Regions from separate parts of the Sporomusa sp. 246TCP1 genome, predicted to be linked through region 2. Evidence: a T-box and tRNA genes for the amino acid it is inferred to sense, from the RefSeq annotation. Region 2 holds a T-box; the other holds one or more tRNA genes.
The links. The T-box of region 2 lies ahead of leuS (leucine--tRNA ligase). A T-box ahead of a tRNA ligase gene usually reads a tRNA of that ligase, here a tRNA-Leu.
Positions count from the first base shown of each region.

Region 1: it has a tRNA-Leu gene. The T-box ahead of leuS (leucine--tRNA ligase) is inferred to sense a tRNA for this amino acid. The anticodon was not compared.

Region 1 covers NZ_CM170492.1:3,208,634-3,211,891, forward strand. The annotation lists rRNA gene AC1ECB_RS15255 (16S ribosomal RNA) at 92-1,647, opposite strand; tRNA gene AC1ECB_RS15260 (tRNA-Leu) at 1,878-1,963, opposite strand; tRNA gene AC1ECB_RS15265 (tRNA-Leu) at 1,978-2,063, opposite strand; tRNA gene AC1ECB_RS15270 (tRNA-Ile) at 2,069-2,145, opposite strand; tRNA gene AC1ECB_RS15275 (tRNA-Tyr) at 2,151-2,235, opposite strand; tRNA gene AC1ECB_RS15280 (tRNA-Thr) at 2,239-2,314, opposite strand; tRNA gene AC1ECB_RS15285 (tRNA-Arg) at 2,325-2,401, opposite strand; tRNA gene AC1ECB_RS15290 (tRNA-Asp) at 2,484-2,560, opposite strand; tRNA gene AC1ECB_RS15295 (tRNA-Val) at 2,641-2,716, opposite strand; tRNA gene AC1ECB_RS15300 (tRNA-Glu) at 2,728-2,802, opposite strand; tRNA gene AC1ECB_RS15305 (tRNA-Ser) at 2,814-2,904, opposite strand; tRNA gene AC1ECB_RS15310 (tRNA-Asn) at 3,104-3,179, opposite strand.
Region 2 covers NZ_CM170492.1:868,984-872,241, reverse strand. The annotation lists gene leuS (leucine--tRNA ligase) at 1-1,709, opposite strand, end outside; T-box leader at 1,828-2,031, opposite strand; gene AC1ECB_RS04145 (hypothetical protein) at 2,139-2,543, shown strand; gene AC1ECB_RS04140 (FAD-dependent oxidoreductase) at 3,006-3,258, opposite strand, start outside.

The sequences.
Region 1 (3,258 bases), 2.3 Mb from region 2:
CCTCAAAACTAAACAATGTAAGAGTGTTCATCTGCCAAGATGTACCGACCTAGAAGTTAGTTCAGTTGTTACGCTGAACGGTTCTCCCTAGAAAGGAGGTGATCCAGCCGCACCTTCCGATACGGCTACCTTGTTACGACTTCACCCCAATCATCGGCCCCACCTTAGACGGCTAGTTCCATTGCTGGTTACCCCACCGGCTTCGGGTGTTGTCAACTTTCGTGGTGTGACGGGCGGTGTGTACAAGGCCCGGGAACGTATTCACCGCAGTATGCTGACCTGCGATTACTAGCGATTCCGACTTCACGGAGGCGAGTTGCAGCCTCCGATCCGAACTGAGAGCTTGTTTATGCGTTTGGCTTACCCTCGCGGGCTTGCTTCGCTTTGTTTAAGCCCATTGTAGTACGTGTGTAGCCCAGGACATAAGGGGCATGATGACTTGACGTCATCCCCGCCTTCCTCCGCATTGTCTGCGGCAGTCTCCCTTGAGTTCCCGCCTTTACGCGCTGGCAACAAAGGATAAGGGTTGCGCTCGTTGCGGGACTTAACCCAACATCTCACGACACGAGCTGACGACAGCCATGCACCACCTGTTTTCGTGTATCCCGAAGGATAGGAACTAATCTCTTAGCTTTTCACTCAATGTCAAGTCCTGGTAAGGTTCTTCGCGTTGCGTCGAATTAAACCACATACTCCACCGCTTGTGCGGGCCCCCGTCAATTCCTTTGAGTTTCAACCTTGCGGTAGTACTCCCCAGGCGGGGTACTTATTGCGTTAGCTTGCGGCACAGAAGGGGTCGATACCCTCTACACCTAGTACCCATCGTTTACGGCCAGGACTACCGGGGTATCTAATCCCGTTCGCTCCCCTGGCTTTCGCGCCTCAGTGTCAGACACAGTCCAGAAAGTCGCCTTCGCCACTGGTGTTCCTCCCAATATCTACGCATTTCACCGCTACACTGGGAATTCCACTTTCCTCTCCTGCACTCAAGATCTCCAGTTTCCTGCGCCTATACGGGGTTGAGCCCCGCACTTAGACACACGACTTAAACATCCACCTACACGCCCTTTACGCCCAATAATTCCGGACAACGCTTGCCACCTACGTATTACCGCGGCTGCTGGCACGTAGTTAGCCGTGGCTTCCTCCTTTGGTACCGTCATTGCTCTACATTATTCACATAAAACACGTTCGTCCCAAACGACAGAGCTTTACAATCCGAAGACCTTCTTCACTCACGCGGCGTTGCTCCGTCAGACTTTCGTCCATTGCGGAAGATTCCCCACTGCTGCCTCCCGTAGGAGTCTGGGCCGTGTCTCAGTCCCAGTGTGGCCGTTCATCCTCTCAGACCGGCTACTGATCGAAGCCTTGGTGAGCCGTTACCTCACCAACTAGCTAATCAGACGCAGACCCATCTCTAAGCGGTAGCATATTCAGAGGCCACCTTTCTTATCCTAGTCATGCGACTAAGATACCACATTCGGTATTAGCACCACTTTCGCGGTGTTGTCCCCAATTTAGAGGCAGGTTGTCTACGCGTTACTCACCCGTTCGCCACTAGGAGTTATAAATAACTCCCCGTTCGACTTGCATGTGTTAGGCACGCCGCCAGCGTTCGTCCTGAGCCAGGATCAAACTCTCCATAAAGGATTATATGAAAAGCCAATTGGCTCTTTAAAGCTATTAAAATTGTTTTTTGTTTTGTATGTCGCAAGCGACATACAACCGCACATCTGGCTTTTTTGATGCATTACTTACATTGTTCAGTTTTCAGGGAACGTTTTGCTACTTGTTTCAGACAGAATATCATAATAGCATTTTTATTTATGTCAATACTATTATGTATTTGGAATTAAACTTGGTTCTCTGCTTCCAAATGGTGCGGTAGAATGGATTTGAACCATCACGAGGTTGCCCCCACCAGCCCCTCAAGCTGGCGCGTCTGCCGTTCCGCCACTACCGCGTATATTATAAAGTTGGTGCGGCCGAGTGGATTTGAACCACCACGAGGTTGCCCCCACTAGCTCCTGAGGCTAGCGCGTCTGCCGTTCCGCCACGGCCGCATTATTGGTGGATCTACTAGGATTTGAACCTAGGACCAGTCGGTTATGAGCCGAATGCTCTACCAAGCTGAGCTATAGATCCGTAAATGGTGGAGGGAGGTGGATTCGAACCACCGAAGTCGAAGACGGCAGATTTACAGTCTGCTCCCTTTAGCCACTCGGGAATCCCTCCGGATGGAGCTGGCGAGAGGAATTGAACCCCCAACCTGCTGATTACAAGTCAGCTGCTCTACCAATTGAGCTACGCCAGCGCATAATAAATGGCGACCCCGGCAGGATTCGAACCTGCGACCTTTTGATTCGTAGTCAAACGCTCTATCCAGCTGAGCTACGGAGTCATATATTCAACCGTCGACTTTAGACCTTCGATTTTCGACTAAAATAATCGAAAGTCGTATATCGAACAGCTAATATCAAGAATGGCGACCCTGAACGGATTTGAACCGTCGATCTCCGCCGTGACAGGGCGGCATGTTAGACCGCTACACCACAGGGCCGCAATATTCGATTTTCGACTTTAGATCTTCGATGTTCGATTTTATCAAAATATCGAACGTCTAGCATCGAATATCGAGAATGGTGGGCGATGACGGGATCGAACCGCCGACATCCTGCTTGTAAGGCAGGCGCTCTCCCAGCTGAGCTAATCGCCCAATAAATAGATTGGTGACCCGTGGGGGAATCGAACCCCCGTTATCGCCGTGAAAGGGCGGTGTCTTAACCGCTTGACCAACGGGCCAAAAAATTGGATGGCGGAGTGGGTGGGATTTGAACCCACGCAGGCCTCACGACCTCTAACGATTTAGCAAACCGTCCTCTTCAGCCACTTGAGTACCACTCCAAATTGGCTCCTCGAGTAGGACTCGAACTAGCGACAAATCGGTCAACAGCCGAGTTACGACAGTTGATAGCACCCCATCTGCGTTGTTGTCAGTCCGGGCGCTCCCTCCGACGTACTTCCCAGTACGACTACGGTCACGTCCTCCTTCCGCCTAGCATATGGAATACTCTGAACTGTCTGAGCCTTATGCTGAGTTAATTGGCTCCTCGAGTAGGACTCGAACCTACGACAAATCGGTTAACAGCCGATTGCTCTACCAACTGAGCTATCGAGGAATATAGTGTTTGCTCAAGGAATTATATCTTATCATATCTACTTGTTATTTTCAACATGTATTTTTTTGTAAGATGGCTT
Region 2 (3,258 bases):
AGGTTTTTAAATGGCTCATTGACATTAACCAAACCAGCATCTTTTAACACCTTGGTAAAGAATCTCGAATACAAAAGATGTAAAATAGCATGCTCAATACCGCCGATATATTGGTCAACAGGCATCCAATAGTTGGCTTTGTCAGGATCGAACGGCTCATCTGCACTATGCGGACTGGTATAACGGAAATAGTACCAGGACGAACAAATAAAGGTATCCATAGTGTCGGTTTCTCGCCGCGCTTTGCCGCCACACTTAGGACATGTGCAATTGATAAAATCCTCTGCTTTTGCCAGTGGCGATACTGAACCGCTGGCAAAGTCGATATTTTCAGGCAAAAGAACCGGAAGCTGCTCTTTCGGCACAGGTACTGTGCCACAATCCGGACAATAAATAATAGGAATCGGTGCCCCCCAATAACGTTGACGAGAAATAAGCCAGTCACGCAAGCGGTAATTAATACGGCGTTTGCCAATTCCTTGGTTCTCAAACCACTGGGCAATCTTCACCTTACCTGTTTCATTGTCCAGACCGCTAAACTCCCCGGAATTAACCATCGTCCCCTGACCATCATAAGCTTCGGTCATATCATCAATCGTAAGCTCTTTATCAACAGGCCGAATTACCACTTTTTTAGGTAATCCATACTTACCGGCAAAGTCCCAGTCACGTTGATCATGAGCCGGCACACCCATAACTGCACCTGTACCATATTCTACCAATACATAATTAGCAATCCAAATAGGCACTTGTTCGCCAGTAAACGGATGAATGGCATAAGCACCGGTAAAGATACCTTCTTTTTCTGTTTCATTGGAGGTGCGGGCAATATCACTTTGATTACGAACGCGTGCTATAAACTCTCTTACCGCAGCCTCTTCTGGTTTGCCTGCAATGAGCTTGTCCACCAGTGTATGTTCTGGTGCTAAAACAATATAACTAACACCAAACACAGTGTCGTGCCGGGTAGTATATACGGAAATCTTATCATCAATCTCAGGTACAGCAAAGCTGAACTGTGCACCTTCACTACGGCCAATCCAGTTTTCTTGCATGGTTTTGACCCGGTCAGGCCAACCTTTTAACTCATTCAAATCAGCTAAAAGCCGATCCGCATAATCTGTTATTTTTAGAAACCATTGTTCAAGGTCTTTTTTTACAACAACCGAGTCACAGCGCCAACAGCGGCCATCAACTACCTGCTCGTTAGCCAGTACGGTATTACAGTCATTACACCAGTTTACAGCAGCTTTCTTTTTGTACGCCAAACCGCGTTCAAAAAATAGTAAAAACAGCCATTGCGTCCAGTGATAATACTTAGGATGACAGGTAGCAACCTCACGGTCCCATTCATAAGATAAGCCCAGTTCTTGCTGTTGCCGACGCATATTAGCAATATTATCCCATGTCCAGGACGAAGGATGAATGCCATTCTTGATGGCAGCGTTTTCGGCAGGCATGCCAAAAGCATCCCAGCCCATGGGATGCAGCACATTATAACCTTGCATTACTTTAAATCTGGCAATAACATCGCCGATAGAATAATTACGTACATGGCCCATGTGTAAATTTCCCGACGGATAAGGAAACATTTCCAGGACATAATATTCTGGTCGCTGGCGGTTAATAGTTGTGCTGAAAGCATCGTTTTCGCCCCAGAGTTTTTGCCATTTAGTCTCAATCTCATTCGGCGTGTATTTTTCATTCATCGAGTAATCCCCCTCGGACAAATAGTAAAGGAAACACGGCTTACGCCAAACCATTGACGAGCACGAAAGCCAATATTGCGTTTATACCCGTAGGGTATAAAAAAGTCCCGTGGCTAACGCCAGGGACGAGATTCTCGCGGTACCACCCTGTTTGATGACAAATGTCATCCACTCTTTGCCTATAACGCAGGCTTACGGCGACTGCTAATCCTTCACAGCCACTCCTCCGCAGCGAGTTCAGCTATCACCCAGATTGGCTCGCAACATCCGCCAACTTTCTGAACTGTGCTATAAGCATACTATTCTGCCTCTTCAGATTTGTATGTTCCATTATATAGCAACATATTGTAAAAGTCAACTTAGCCTGCGTCTTAAAAACTGTTCTATCTCAAATAAATAGTCATACAATAGTTCATAAGGAGGTGCGTCATGTATAAGCTTATTATCGGCAATGTAAGAGTAACTGTAGATGATGACAGTATTAAGCGGGAGCAGGCCGCCGCTTATGCCAAGCAGGCTATTTCCACCGCTGGCCAGCAAGGTAAATTGCTTTCTCATGTCGGCCTTAGCGCCGGCCCGGATGGCATAGAGGTTGCTACTACAGAGAAGGCCGGTTGCCGTATGATCAGAAAATCCATCAAACAAAGCATGCTTGATGGTATCTTGGATGCTGCTCAGGAAAAAATGTACCCCAGCGGAACTTTTTCACAAAAGGATTCATGGTTCGACAGTCAGACAGGGCAAGAATGGCGTGGTACAGAAGTAGAAGATGCCCGAACAGAAGTATTGGCCAAGTTAGAGGAGTGGATTAAATCAGCCAGTTCTACTAATTAAATGAATGCGAGGTCAGCCAATAAAACAAATACCACCCAGAACCCGTAACGCGGAATCTGGGTGGTATTTGTTTATCAGGACAAGGGGACACCTCTCTTTCACATTAGACGCAATTTTTACCGTATCTTCAAAGAGCTCTTTAAATGCCTCGTGAAATATCTTTTGCCGTGCTTCTGAGAATGCTTGTTTGCTGATAGAATCCATTTCCCCGAGCATTTCCATAAACAAATCAATTTCTATCTGAATTGACTTTCTCACAAAATTCAGGATAAAAGTAAATAAACCTACAAATCCGATTTTCCCCTTTTGACTAAAATTCTTAGAACTCGTCTTGCTGTACACATAAAAGCATAACTCTAAAATCCATATTATTACATGTTAGCTCGATGACATTGCTTTACTATCTACATAATGAAATGGGCCAGGGCGAACCCTGACCCATTTCTGTTTGAATTAGCAGTACTACAAACTCTGCTTACCATTTGCAAAATACATTTCCACAGAATCATACTTTTTCTTTTCTACGAATACTGGAACATCACCAACTGCGGCAAGAATTGCCTTTTGCCCCTCAGTTGCGAAACTATCAGTGTACAAAACATTTGTATTGTTCGGCCAGTAAACCATTGTCCCAAAGTCGGCTGCGTCCATGCCGGCATAATTAGAAACTTCACTGGCAATTGCTGCTCTGACATCAGCAATAGTATCATATTTA